DNA from 2 places in the Actinosynnema sp. NPDC023658 genome. Region 1 is predicted to be linked to the other one. Evidence: riboswitches for the same ligand, from Rfam matches in the RefSeq annotation. Region 1 holds a riboswitch; the other holds the start of a gene.
The links. A riboswitch is a leader RNA that binds a small molecule or an ion and turns the genes downstream of it on or off. The one in region 1 is predicted to bind glycine.
Positions count from the first base shown of each region.

Region 2: it holds a riboswitch for glycine, as region 1 does, so the genes downstream of both, gcvT (glycine cleavage system aminomethyltransferase GcvT) here and gcvP (aminomethyl-transferring glycine dehydrogenase) in region 1, are expected to answer to the same signal.

Region 1 is NZ_JBFAAX010000219.1:1,450-8,941, forward strand. It holds gene AB0G02_RS21390 (CDP-alcohol phosphatidyltransferase family protein) at 30-617, shown strand; gene gcvH (glycine cleavage system protein GcvH) at 677-1,060, shown strand; gene garA (glycogen accumulation regulator GarA) at 1,174-1,635, shown strand; gene AB0G02_RS21405 (MerR family transcriptional regulator) at 1,650-2,333, shown strand; gene AB0G02_RS21410 (bifunctional nuclease family protein) at 2,500-2,973, shown strand; gene AB0G02_RS21415 (MerR family transcriptional regulator) at 4,005-4,571, shown strand; glycine riboswitch at 4,760-4,851, shown strand; gene gcvP (aminomethyl-transferring glycine dehydrogenase) at 5,007-7,492, shown strand, end outside.
Region 2 is NZ_JBFAAX010000100.1:8,873-15,733, reverse strand. It holds gene AB0G02_RS14415 (prolyl oligopeptidase family serine peptidase) at 1-1,058, opposite strand, end outside; gene AB0G02_RS14410 (hypothetical protein) at 1,174-1,824, shown strand; gene AB0G02_RS14405 (malonic semialdehyde reductase) at 1,949-2,554, opposite strand; gene glyA (serine hydroxymethyltransferase) at 2,694-3,959, opposite strand; gene gcvT (glycine cleavage system aminomethyltransferase GcvT) at 3,975-5,195, opposite strand; glycine riboswitch at 5,321-5,419, opposite strand; glycine riboswitch at 5,420-5,507, opposite strand; gene AB0G02_RS14390 (DUF3817 domain-containing protein) at 5,571-5,873, opposite strand; gene AB0G02_RS14385 (hypothetical protein) at 5,889-6,374, opposite strand; gene AB0G02_RS14380 (helix-turn-helix transcriptional regulator) at 6,485-6,861, opposite strand, start outside.

The DNA.
Region 1 (7,492 bases):
CACGCCGGGCGGCCCTCTACAGTGCGGACGTGTCGCACGATCCAGCCGACCGGCTGCTGACCATCCCGAACGCGCTGAGCGTGTTGCGGCTGCTCGGCGTGCCCCTGTTCCTGTACCTGCTGCTCGTGCCCCACGCCGACGGCTGGGCGCTGGTCGTGCTGGTCGCGGCGGGCCTGTCCGACTGGCTCGACGGCAAGGTCGCCCGCTGGCTCGACCAGGCCAGCAGGCTCGGCGCGCTGCTCGACCCGGCCGCCGACCGGCTCTACATCCTCGCCACGCTGCTCGCGTTCGTCGTGCGCGGCATCGTGCCCTGGTGGGTGGCTGTGGTGCTGGTCGGCCGCGAGGTCGTCGTCGGCGTGTGCCTGCCCGTGCTCCGGAGTCGCGGCTACGGCCCGTTCGAGGTGAACTACCTGGGCAAGGCGGCGACGTTCAACCTGCTGTACGCGTTCCCCATGCTCCTGCTCGCCCAGGGCACCTCCACCGCCGCGCAGGTCGCCCGGCCCGTGGCGTACGCGTTCATGGTCTGGGGCGGGGCCTTGTACCTGTGGTCGGGGGTGCTGTACGTCTACCAGTTCACCCTCGCGATGCGTCGACGGCCGGGGGTCGCGCCGGCCTGAACGCCGACGTGGGAAGATCCGGCAGCGAAGATCCACCGTCACTGAAGGAGCACACCGCGGTGATTCCCGAGGAGCTCAAGTACACCGAGGAACATGAGTGGGTGCTGCGCACAGGTGAGGACACCGTGCGCGTGGGCATCACCGACTACGCCCAGGAGCAGCTCGGCGACGTCGTGTTCGTCCAGCTGCCCGAGCTCGGCGAGCAGGTCGCGGCCGGTCAGACCCTCGGCGAGGTGGAGTCCACCAAGAGCGTGTCCGACATCTACGCGCCGCTCGCCGGTGAGGTCGTCGCGCGCAACGACTCGCTGGACCAGCAGCCCGACCTGGTGAACACGGACCCGTACGGCGAGGGTTGGATGGTGGAGCTGCGGCTGGACGACCCGACCGCGGTCGACGACCTGCTCGACGCCGCCGCGTACCAGGAGCTGGCGGCGCAGGGGTGACGTCGATCTTCCGGCGGCTCTTCGGTCGGTGGGGGAGCCGCCCCTCAGACAAGGGTTCGGGCACGATAGGTTCTAGCGGTCTCGAGAGTTCCAGCAGCAGGAGGAGAGCTCAGGTGAGCACGAACGACGGGCCAGGCGTTCCGCCCGAGCAGTCCCCGGAGCGGACCTCCGTCTTCCGGGCCGACTTCCTCGCCGAGGTCGAGGGCGCCGAGGCGCCCGCCCAGGAGCCGGCCGTCGCGGGTGTCGACGCGCTGCCCGCCGGATCGGCTCTGCTCGTGGTCAAGCGCGGCCCCAACGCGGGGTCGAGGTTCCTGCTGGACCGCGACACGACCAGCGCGGGGCGGCACCCCGACAGCGACATCTTCCTCGACGACGTGACGGTCTCCCGCCGCCACGCCGAGTTCCGCCGTGAAGGCGGCGAGTTCGTGGTCATCGACGTGGGCAGCCTCAACGGCACCTACGTCAACCGCGAGCCCGTCGACCAGGCGGTGCTGGCGAACGGCGACGAGGTGCAGATCGGCAAGTTCCGCCTGGTGTTCCTGACCGGTCCGGGCGCCGGGGGCCAGGGGGCCTGAGCGATGGGGCTCCGGTGACGGCGGCCGGGCGGCCACGCGGGGGGTTGAGCATCGGGGCGGTGCTGGCGCAGCTGCGACCCGACTTCCCCGACGTCACCATCTCCAAGATCCGATTCCTGGAGTCGGAGGGGTTGGTCCGCCCGGCGCGCACGGCCTCCGGGTACCGGCAGTTCACGTCCGCGGACGTGGACCGCCTGCGGTACGTGCTGTCCGCCCAACGCGACCGGTACCTGCCGCTGAAGGTCATCAAGGAGCAGCTGGAGGCGGCCGACCACGGCGCGTCCAAGGCGTTGCGCGCGGCCGACCTCGCCCCGCCCGCCGGGCACCGCGTCACCCGCGAGGACCTGCTGGCGCGGGCCGGCGTCGAGCCCGGTGTGCTGGCGGACCTGGAGCGGCACGGCCTGATCAGGGCCGGTGCGGGCGGGTTGTACGACCACGAGGCGGTGCAGATCGCGTCGACCGTGCGGGCGATGGTCGAGCACGGGGTGCCGGCGCACCACCTGCACCCGTTCCGCGCCGCCGCCGACCACGACGTAGGGCTGGTCGAGCAGGTCGTCGGCGCGGCGGACCGGCAACGCGACCGGGCCGGTGCGGACGACGTCGTGCGGGAAGTGGCGGCGCTCTCGGTCACCCTGCACGCACTGCTGGTGAAGGTGGGTCTGCGCGACGTGGTCGGCCGCCCTGTTTCGCCCAGGTGAACGCGTGTCCGCATCGTGATCGGAAGCGCGCGGGATCGTGATGGGAAGCCGGCGGGCGGTTGCGCACTGAGCCCGCTTGGCGGGTAGCGTCGAAACTGTACGTGGGGGATCCTCGTGAGGTAGCGGGGACGCCAGAATTTCAGCGCGCTGAGGGAGGCGAGACCCGATGAGCGAAATGCGCGTCGTCGGCGTGCGGGTGGAACTGCCCGCCAACCAGCCGATCCTGCTGCTGCGTGAAACCGAGGGCGAACGGTACCTGCCGATCTGGATCGGATCGGTCGAGGCCACGGCGATCGCGTTGGAGCAGCAAGGTGTCCGTCCTGCCCGGCCGTTGACGCACGACTTGCTCAAGGACGTCATCGGGGCCCTCGGCAGGCAGTTGGAGCAGGTGCGGATCACGGACCTGCAGGAGGGCACGTACTTCGCGGAACTCGTGTTCGACGGCGACATCCGGGTGTCGGCGCGGCCCAGCGACTCCGTGGCGCTGGCCCTGAGGATCGGCGTGCCGATCCACGCCGAGGAGTCCGTGCTGGCGGAGGCGGGCCTCATCATCCCGGACGAGCAGGAGGACGAGGTCGAGAAGTTCCGCGAGTTCCTCGACTCGGTGTCCCCGGAAGACTTCCGCGGCGCCGACACGTAGGCCGCGGGCACTCGGGTCTCGACACGTGCCGCCCCGCACTCAGCCGCCTCGCAGCGGCCGAGCGCGGTACGCGACCAGGCCACCCACCGGCTGCCGGTCGGTGTGGTGCGCCCAGACCGTGCCGGTCGAACTTCGTCGCGGTGGGGCCGGTAGGCGTCGCGTCTTCACGTAGTCCGGGCTGCTTCTGAGCCGCGCTGGTAGCCACGCTCCTCCACGGGTCCATCCAGCACTGTCCACCTCGCGCCGTCCACACCCGAGCCAAGCCCCGCATCGCGCGCTGCCCGGCCGCGCGTCGCCACAGGCCTCCGCCCCCTGCACCGCTGGACCGCTGATCCGGCGCGCTCCATCCCGCCGCACCCTCACTCGCCACACACCCGCGCTCTCCGCGCGCCTCCGCTGCCGCTGCCCGCTCGCCGCCCGCCCGCCTCTGCTACCCGCTCGCGAGCCACCGCCCGCCCGCTGCCGCCACCCATCCACGCCACCCGCCAGCGCTCCCGTTGCCAGCCTGCGGCCCCGCTGGCCCGCTTACCGCCTGCGGCCTCACTCGCGGCCCCGCCTGTGGCCCTTCCTGCCCGCCCGGGGGTCCTGTCGCCCGTGTGTCCGGCGGCTGCCTGTGGACAACTAGGGCAGGCGCGGTGGGGGTGTGGACAAGCGGGTCGGGTGCTTGACAAAGGTCGGCACTTGCGAAGGGCCGGGACGGCGGTCGGGCGCCGGGGACGGCCCTTCGCAAGTGTGTGCGGTGCGTTGTGGATCAACCCCGCGTGCCACCTCCGGGTGTCACAAGTTCGGATTACACAACGTCAACATCGTTCGGCTAAACGATCACTAAACGTCATCCGAATGGCTTACGCCGGGCGACTCTCTCAACCTCAACCTCACGTTGAGGCCAGACACGCCCCGCGCGTCGCGTTGACCTGCCCCCTAGGCGGTCTTACCGTCGAACTCAGGTGAATTGCCACGGTGTTATTCGGGCACCGCGGCGGCTTCACGTTGGTCGCCGGTCGTCGTGACCGGACCGAGGGGAGGCAGGCGTGGTCGAGGAAGCGCCCATCCGGGCCGGATCCGGTGAACAGGGTGAACTGTTCCCGGACTCCTCGCTGCCGGACGAACTGGTCGGGTACCGCGGCCCCGCCGCGTGCCAGATCGCGGGCATCACCTACCGCCAGCTGGACTACTGGGCGCGCACGGGGTTGGTCAACCCGACGATAAGGAGTGCCCAGGGCTCAGGCAGCCAGCGGCTCTACTCGTTCAAGGACATCCTCGTCCTCAAGGTCGTCAAGAGACTGCTGGACACCGGCGTCTCGCTGCAGAACATCCGGGTCGCGGTCGACCACCTGCGCCGCCGCGGCGTGCAGGACCTGGCCCGGATCACGCTCTTCAGCGACGGGACGACGGTCTACGAGTGCACGTCCCCGGAGGAGGTGGTCGACCTGCTGCAGGGCGGCCAAGGGGTGTTCGGCATCGCGGTCAGCGGCGCGATGCGGGAGATCAGCGGCACGATCCACGACTTCCCCGCCGAACGCGCTGACGGGGCCGAGATCGTGGAGCCGTCCGACGACGAGCTGTCCCGCCGCCGCCGCACCCGGGCCATCGGCTGAGGCGGACGAGAGAGGCCACCGGAGGGTCGGAAGCGGCCCGAGGCCCACGGCGAGCGACCGGAGACCGACTGCGAGCGACCGACTGCGAGCGACCGGCGGCGGGCAGGCGGCGTACCGGGCACTGAGATCCACGTCGCGCGACGGCATTGCCCGCACGTCCAGCGGGTAGTCTTTCGCGCGTAGTCGCTTTATCCCGCGCGGGAGAGTCCGAGCCAGCCTCGGCGCCGAAGGAGCAAATCCTCCCCGGAACCTCTCAGGTGCAAAGGACCGCGCGGGTGAGACGCCTCTGGAAAGCGGGTCGGGCACAACCGGCCGACCCCGCCGACGGTGCAAGCCCGCCAGCCGGGTGAAGCTCTCAGGCGCCCGACGTCGGGCGGAAGACAGAGGGGGAGGGCAACGGCAGAAGTCTGTCCGGAGCCCTGGAGGCCAGCACCGATGACGCAGGACCGCATCCCCCTCGCCGCACTCGAGCACGGCACCCCGTTCGCCGACCGGCACGTGGGCCCGCGGCCCGCGGAGCTGGCCCGCATCCTCGACGTGATCGGTGTCGGCTCGCTGGAGGAGCTCGCGCAGCACGGTATCCCCGAGTCGATCCGCGAGCGCGACCTGGTGCTGGACCTGCCCGCGCCCGCCACCGAGACCGAGGCGCTGGCCGAGCTGCGCGCCCTGGCGGCGCAGAACCGCCCGATGACGCAGATGATCGGCCTCGGCTACTACGGCACGACGACCCCGCCGGTGATCCGCCGCAACGTGCTGGAGAACCCGGCCTGGTACACGGCGTACACGCCGTACCAGCCGGAGATCTCCCAGGGCAGGCTCGAAGCGCTGCTGAACTTCCAGACCGTCGTGGGCGACCTGACCTGCCTGCCGCTGGCCAACGCCTCGATGCTGGACGAGTCCACCGCCGCCGCCGAGGCGATGACGCTGGTCCGCCGGGCGGGTCGGTCCAAGTCGGACAAGTTCGTCGTGGACGCGGACACGCTGCCGCAGACGCTGGCCGTCATCGAGACGCGTGCCGAGCCGCTGGGCATCGAGATCGTCACCGCCGACCTGTCGCAGGGCATCGAGGGCCTCGGCCTGGGCGGCGACTTCTTCGGCGTGCTGCTGTCCTACCCCGGCGCGTCCGGTGTGGTCCGCGACCACGCGGCGGTGATCGAGGAGGTCCACAAGGCGGGCGCGCAGGTCGTCGTCGCGGCCGACCTGCTGTCGTTGACGCTGCTGCGCCCGCCCGGCGAGATCGGCGCGGACGTCGTCGTCGGCACCACCCAGCGGTTCGGCGTGCCGGTCGGGTTCGGCGGGCCGCACGCCGGGTACATGGCGGTGCGCCAGGGCCTCGAACGGCAGCTGCCGGGACGGCTCGTCGGCGTGTCGGTCGACGCGGACGGCTCGCTCGCCTACCGCCTCGCCCTCCAGACGCGGGAGCAGCACATCCGCCGGGAGAAGGCGACCAGCAACATCTGCACCGCGCAGGTCCTGCTCGCGGTGATCGCGTCGATGTACGCGGTGTACCACGGTCCGGAAGGGCTGAAGGCCATCGCGACCCGCGCGCACCGGATGGCGACCGTGCTGGCCGCCGGCCTGCTGGAGAACGGCGTCGAGGTCGTGCACGGCGAGTTCTTCGACACCGTGCGGGCCAGGGTCGAGGGCCGCGCCGCCGACGTCGTCACCGCCGCGCGCGAGCTGGGCGTGAACCTGTGGCAGGTCGACGCGGACGTCGTGTCCATCGCCTGCGACGAGACCACCACGCGCGACCACCTGGAACGGGTGTGGAAGGCGTTCGGCGTGACCGTCGCGGACGTGGACGGCCTGGACGCCGACACCGCCGACGGCATCCCCGCCGACCTGCGCCGCACCAGCGACTACCTGACCCACCCGGTGTTCCACTCGCACCGCTCCGAGACCGCGCTGCTGCGCTACCTGCGCGCGTTGTCCGACAAGGACGTCGCGCTGGACCGCAGCATGATCCCGCTCGGCTCGTGCACGATGAAGCTCAACGCCACGGCCGAGATGGAACCGATCACCTGGCCGGAGTTCGCCGACCTGCACCCGTTCGCGCCGCCGTCGGACGCCGCCGGCCTGCTGACGATCGTCGCGGACCTGGAGCGGTGGCTGGCCGAGGTCACCGGGTACGACGCGGTGTCGTTGCAGCCCAACGCGGGCAGCCAGGGCGAGTTCGCCGGCCTGCTGGCGATCCGCGCCTACCACCGCGCCAACGGCCACGCGCACCGCGACGTGTGCCTGATCCCGTCCAGCGCGCACGGCACCAACGCCGCGTCCGCCGTGATGGCCGGGATGCGGGTCGTGGTCGTCAAGTGCGACGACCACGGCAACGTCGACATCGAGCACCTGCGCGAGACGGTCGACGCGCACCGCGACGACCTGGCCGCGATCATGATCACGTATCCGTCGACGCACGGGGTGTACGAGGACACCGTGCGCGAGGTCTGCGGGCTGGTGCACGACGCGGGCGGCCAGGTCTACATCGACGGCGCGAACCTCAACGCGCTCATCGGACTGGCCCAGTACGGCAAGTTCGGCTCGGACGTGTCGCACCTGAACCTGCACAAGACGTTCTGCATCCCGCATGGCGGCGGCGGTCCCGGTGTCGGTCCGATCGGCGTGCGGTCGCACCTGGCTCCGTTCCTGCCGAACCACCCGCTGCAGCCGTCGGCCGGTCCGGCGACCGGCGTCGGTCCGATCAGCGCCGCGCCGTGGGGCTCGGCGTCGATCCTGCCGATCTCGTGGGCGTACGTGCGGATGATGGGCGCGGACGGCCTGCGCCGGGCGACGCTGACCGCGGTGGCGGCGGCGAACTACGTGGCACGCCGGTTGGACGAGCACTTCCCGGTGCTCTACACCGGCGAGGGCGGCTTCGTGGCCCACGAGTGCATCCTCGACCTGCGCCCGATCACCAAGGCGAC
Region 2 (6,861 bases), on a different contig from region 1:
GCCCGGACCTGGAACCCGTCCGGCGTCCACGGCCGGTCGCCCACCACGAGCCGGTTCGCGCCACCGATCGGCCGCACGCGCAGCAGGTGGCCGTCGGGCGTCCAGCGCGGCGTGCCCGGCACGATCTCCAGCCAGTGCGGGTCGGTGTCGTCGGCCACCACCTCGGTGGCGCCGGTCTCGACGTCCACCGCCAGCACGAGCACCCGGCGCTGGTCGCGCGACTGGACCTGGAGCAACGGCTTGCCGTGCGACGTCCACGACACCGAGTTCAGGTACGGGAACGCCTCGGCGTCCCACGTCACGTCGGTGCGACCGGCACCGAGCACGGCGAGCCCGACGACGGCGTTGGCCTCGCCCGCGGCCGGGTAGGCGATCTCGGTGGCGGGCGTGCCGGGGTTGGCCGGGTCCGCGATGTGCCAGCGCGGCACGGGCGCGTTGTCCACGCGGGCCGCGAGCACCCGCTCGCCGTCCGGGGAGAACCAGTAACCCCGGTAGCGGCTCATCTCCTCGGCCGCGATGAACTCCGCCAGGCCCCAGGTGACGTCCGGCCCGTCCGGTTCCGCGACGACGCGGTCCGCGCCGGTGCCCAGGTCGACGACGTGCAGCACGCCGCCGGCCACGTAGGCGACCTTGCGCCCGGTGGGGTCGAGGCGCGGGTCGATGGCCGCGCCGGCGACCGGCAGCTCACGGACGGCTCCGGTGGCCGTCTCCACCACGAACAGCCTGCCGGACAACGTGAACACCGCCTGCCGCGCGGCGCCGTCGGTGGCGTAGCCGACGATGCCCGCGGCCTGCTCACGGGTGCGCTCGCGGCGTGCCCGCTCCTCCGGGGACAGGTCCTCCGGGTCGGTCAGCAGGGTGCCGGGGTCGGCCAGCAGCGTCTCGGTGCGGGTGGCGGTGTCGAACGCCCACAGGCCGTTCGCCCGGCTCGTGGCCGTGGCGGTGCGGAGGAAGTACACCTTCGCGCCGTCCGGCGCCACGGTGAAGTTCCGCGGTGCGCCGAGGGTGAACCGCTGGGTGCGCGCCTGCTGGCGCGGGAAGGAGATCTCGTTGCCCACCGGGCCACCCTACGGCGACCCCTGTCTTGGTTCACGTCTTCGGCTGCGCTGAACCGCACCGGGGGGAGGGCCGTAGTCGTCGGTGGAGCGATTGACGGACCAAGGAGGAGTGAGTGTGATCCGACGAAACCGCATCGCCGTCGCCGTCGCGGGCGGCATGGCAGCCGTGCTCGCGCTTGTCATGTGGACTTCCAACGCCACCGGCCTGCAGGGCAGGACGGTCGCGCAGACCGAGCAGGTGGGTGCCGCGGCCCCGGGCGACTACGGCGACGTGCAGGCGCCCTTGGCCCCTCCGACCAGCGAAGAGGCCGCAGCCGCCGACGCGCCCGCCGTGGACGCGCCGGACGGTCAGGCCGCGCCCGCGCCGTCCGGCCCGCAGGTCACCCTGGTGGGCAAGACCGTGCCGAAGATGGGCGAGGTCGTGCAGGACGGCGACGGTCGCACGCTGTACCGGTTCGACAAGGACACGCCGAAGCCGGCGAAGTCCAACTGCGAGGGTCAGTGCGCCGAGACGTGGCCCCCGGTGCTGTCCGACGGGACGCCGCAGCTGCAAGGCGTGGACCCCGCGCTCGTGTCGACGGTGAAGCGCTCGGACGGGACCGAGCAGGTGACCCTGGCCGGGTGGCCGCTGTACACGTACTCGAAGGACGAGGCGCCGGGCAAGTGGCAGGGCCAGGGTGTCGGCGGCACCTGGTTCGTGGTGCAGCCCAACGGCAAGCGCAACGTGGAGTGCCTGCCCCCGGGGGTGACCGCGCCCGCCGCCTAGCCGTTGTCCACTGTGGAACGCCCTGATCCCCCGGCCTGGGGTTGGCCGGGGGGTTTGGGCGTTGTGCAGCCGGACAGCGCGGGGACGACGGGCCCGGCGGGCCGGTCGGACCGGCGGCGGGCCGTCAGACGGTGCGGACGACGTCGGCGTAGTCCAGGCGCGGGTTGCGCGGGTGGGTGCCGGAGTGGTCCGGGTGGCCGATGTTCACGATCACCAGGGGCAGCTCGGCGGTGTCCGCGAAGAACTCGTCGCGCACGCCCTCGGCGTCGAAGCCGCTCATCGGGCCCGCGGCGAGACCGGCCGCGCGCACGCCGACGATGAAGTAGCCGACCTGCAGCAGCGCGCTGGTCTTCGCCGCCTCGGCACGCCGGGCGTCGTCCGCGAACGCCGCCTTGGCGCCCGGGTAGTGCGGGAACGTCCGACCCAGGTGCTCGTGGAAGTCGGTGTCGGCGGTCAGGACGGCGGTCACCGGTGCGGCGAGCGTCTTGGCCCGGTTGCCCTCCGCCATGTGCGGGGCGAGGCGGGCCTTGGCCTCCTGGCCGCGCACGAACAGCACGCGCAGCGGCTGGCTGTTCATCGCCGTCGGGCCCCACTTGACGAGGTCGTAGACGTCGCGGAGCTGCTCGTCGGTCACCGGCTCGTCGGTGAACGCGTTCGCCGTCCGGGCCTCGCGGAACAGCAGGTCCTGCGCCTCGGTCGGCAACGCCAACGTGTCCAGTGTCGCGGTCATGGTGCCTCTTTCGGTTGTCCCGTACGCGTGTGGCGTTCGGGACAACCTCCGGTGGGCCACGCCTATTTCGTGGCGCCCTTCACAGGCGCGTCCGTCACAGGCGCTCGCGTCACAGTCGCTCGCGTCACAGGCGCCTGCGTCACAGCGTCGGGTACAGCGGGTGCTTGGCGGCCAGCACCTCGACCCGCGACCGCAGCTCCGCCAGGTCCGGCGACGGCTGCAGCGCCGCCGCGATGATGTCCGCCACCTCGGTGAAGTCCGCCGGGCCGAACCCGCGCGTGGCCAGCGCGGGCGTGCCGACGCGCAGGCCGGAGGTCACCATCGGCGGGCGCGGGTCGTTCGGCACCGCGTTGCGGTTGACCGTGATCCCGACCTCGTGCAGCCGGTCCTCGGCCTGCTTGCCGTCCAGTTCGGACGCCACCAGGTCGACCAGCACGAGGTGCACGTCCGTGCCGCCGGTGAGCACCTTCACACCCGCCTGCGCCGCGTCGGGCTGCGACAGCCGCTCCGCGAGGATCTTCGCGCCCTCGACCGTGCGCCGCTGCCGGTCGACGAACTCGGGCGACGCGGCGTGCTTGAACGCCACCGCCTTGCCCGCGATCACGTGCTCCAGCGGACCGCCCTGCTGACCGGGGAACACCGCCGAGTTGATCTTCTTCGCCAGGTCGGCCTCGTTGGTCAGGATCACCCCGCCGCGCGGACCGCCGAGCGTCTTGTGCGTGGTCGTCGTCACGACGTGCGCGTGCGGCACCGGGCTCGGGTGCAGCCCGGCCGCCACCAGCCCGGCGAAGTGCGCCATGTCCACCATCAGGTACGCGCCCACGGCGTCCGCGATCCGGCGGAACTCCGCGAAGTCGAGCTGACGGGGGTAGGCCGACCAGCCGGCCACGATCAGCTTCGGCCGGTGCTCGACCGCGAGCCGCTCGACCTCGGCCATGTCGACCCGGCCGTCGGACTCCGACACGTGGTAGGGCACCACGTTGTAGAGCTTGCCGGAGAAGTTGATCCGCATGCCGTGGGTGAGGTGGCCGCCGTGCGCGAGGTCGAGGCCCAGGATCGTGTCGCCCGGCTGGAGCAGGGCGAACATCGCGCACGCGTTGGCCTGCGCGCCCGAGTGCGGCTGCACGTTGGCGAAGCCCGCGCCGAACAGCGCCTTGACCCGCTCGATCGCCAGCCGCTCGATGACGTCGACGTTCTCGCAGCCGCCGTAGTAGCGCCGGCCGGGGTAGCCCTCGGCGTACTTGTTCGTCAGCACCGAGCCCTGCGCCTGGAGCACCGACACCGGCGTGAAGTTCTCCGAGGCGATCATCTCCAGCGTGCTCTGCTGCCGGTGCAGCTCGGCGGCGACGGCGTCCGCGACCTCGGGGTCGAACTCCGCGAGGGAGGTGTTGAAGTGCTCGGACATGTGTGGGTCTCTCCCTTAGCTGGTTCGCTTGTAGAAGGGCAGTGCGACGACTTCGACCGGCTCGTGCTTGCCCCGGACGTCCACCGACAGCGCGGTGCCGGGCTCGGTGCTGCCGACGGCGACGTACGCCATCGCCACCGAGTACCCGAGGGTCGGTGACAACGCGCCGCTGGTCACCTCACCGATCCGCTCGCCCGCCGCGTCCAGCACCGGGTACCCGTGCCGGGGCGCGCGGCGGGAGGTGGTCTTGAGGCCGACCAGGACCTGGTCCACGCCCTGCTCGGCGGTGGCGGCCAGCGCGTCGCGGCCGACGAAGTCGCCCGGCTTGTCGAGCTTCACCACCCGGCCGAGGTTCGCGTGGAACGGCGTGCGGTCGCGGCCCAGCTCGTTGCCGTACAGCGGCATGCCCGCCTCCAGCCGGAGCGTGTCGCGGCAGCCGAGACCCGCGGGCCTGAGGTCGTGCGGCCGGCCCGCCTCCAGCAGCGCCTGCCAGACGTGCGCGGCGTCGTCCGGCGCGACGAACAGCTCGAAGCCGTCCTCGCCGGTGTAGCCGGTGCGGGCCAGCAGCACCGGCTTGCCCGCCACCTCGGTCGGGTAGGAGGCGTAGTACTTCACGGTGCCGAGGTCGGTGGGCGTGAGGCCGGCGAGGATCGCGGTGGCCTTCGGGCCCTGCACGGCGAGCAGCGCGTAGTCGGTGGACCTGTCCTCGACCGAGGTGTCGAAGCCCTTGGCCCGCTCGACCAGCGCCTCGTGCACCACGGCGGCGTTGGAGGCGTTCGCGACGACCAGGTACTCGGCGTCGCCGGCCGACGTGCGTTCCCCAGCGGAGGGCGCATTGGAATCGGCCGACGTGCGTTCCCCAGCGGAGGGCGCGTTGGAATCGGCCGACGTGCGTTCCCCAGCGGAGGGCGCGGCGGGGTCGAGGCGGTACACGATCAGGTCGTCGATGACGCCGCCGTCTGCCTCGCAGATCATCGTGTAGCGGGCGCGGCCGACGCCGATCGCGGACGCGTGGCCGACGAGGGCGTGGTCGAGCGCGGCGCCCGCCTCCGGGCCGGTGAGCACGATCTCACCCATGTGGGTCAGGTCGAACAGGCCCGCCGACGTGCGCACCGCGTGGTGCTCGGCCAGCTCGCTGTCGTAGCGCAGCGGCATCCGCCAGCCCGCGAAGTCGGTGAACATGGCCCCCAGCGCCTCGTGCTCGGCGTGCAGGGGCGTGCGGCGGCTTTCCATCAGGCGGGGTCCTCCCTGGGTGCGGACGTGGCGGCGGGGCCGACCGGTCGGGTCGGCGGGCGCTGGCCAGTCCGGGAACTACACGGGTGAAGGATGACACGGTCCACCGGAGACTCCTCGTCGAGAGAGCCTCCCCCTCTGTCATGAGCCTGAGAGCTTCGCCACCGGGTGAGGGCGGCTTGCACCGTGGGCGAGGCGCACCGGGCACGCCTGCTTTCCAGAGTTGCCTTCGTCGCGCGGTAGCTGTGCCTGAGAGATTCCGGGGAGGAGTTGCTCCTTCGGCGCCCCGATCGGGGACTCTCCCGCGCGACATCGACGGCCGTGTTCAGTTGGTACCGCCAGACGCTAGGGGTGCCCGGCGGGCGGGGTCAACCCCGGTCACAGGCCCTTCTCGGCCCGGACGCTCTCGACCACCTTGCGCTCGGCGTAGAACGACACGAACGGGATCGTGCCCGCGAGCAGCACCAGGACGGTCCCCTTGATCGACCAGCGGGCCTTGAGCGCGAGGTCGACGGTGAGCACCAGGTAGACCGCGTAGAGGAAGCCGTGCACCGGGCCGACGACCCGCACCATGCCCGCGTTGCCGCCCGCGTACTTGGCGATCATGGCGACCACGAGCAGCAGGAGGCCGACACCGACCACGTAAGCCATGAACCGGAACCTGCTCAACGCGCCGCTCATCGCCCTACCTTCGCTTCACCGCTGGTCCCGCGCGTGGAGGGCGGCGAGCATGCGGTTGTAGGCCGCCAGCTCCTCGTCCTCGTCGTCCGCCGCGGGTGCTCTGACGGGCTCAACGGTAACGACCGGCTGCGACGGCACGGCCACCGGCTCCGGGGCGACCTCGTCGGCACCGGGAGCGGCGTGCGGCGCAACGTCGGTTGCGACGTGCGGCGCAGGCTCGGGAGCGGCGTGCGGTGGAGCGTCGGGGGCGGCGTGCGGCGCGGTCCCGGACGTGGCGGCCTCGGCCTTGCGGCGCGACTCCAGCCTGACCATGCGCCACACCACGAACGCGGGGAAGAGGCCGAACAGCGGCCACTGGAAGACGTAACCGAGGTTCTGGAACGTGCCACCGGCCTCGGAGAAGCGCTCCCACTGCCAGTAGGCCAGGCCGCAGCACACGACCAGCGACGCCACGCAGAGGGCCGCGACGGCCAGCCGCTTGGGGGTGATGAGGCGTCGCACGGCTCAAGAGTACTTCGTGCGTTCCCGCGGGCTGGGGCTCCCCGCGCAGGAGCCCGCCCCTCAAGGCGTGGGCTCCTCGACCGCAGGAGCCCGCCCCGACTTCGTCGGACCTAGGCCACGCCGTCCCGGCGTTGCCTCTGCAACCTGGCCACGCACCAGGCCGCCGCGCTACCCCGACGCAGGTGCTGGAGCACCGTCATCGGGCCGAGGCGACGACCGAGGTCGGCGGGCGTGAGCCCGGCCGCCCGGTAGTCCAGAGCGCGCTGGTCCAACGGGCTGATGCCCGCGTCCCACCACAGCTCCGCCTCGGACAGGTCGCCCACCAGCTGCCAGTAGCTGGCGGCGGCCGCGAGCAGGACCTCGGGCACCTCGGGCGCCCGCTTCCGCATCGCCGTCACGTACGCCGGATCCGCGGACTCGACCTTCACCAGGCCGCGGGGACCGCCATTCGCCCGCTGCACCGGGATCCCCGGCGCGGACGGCGGGG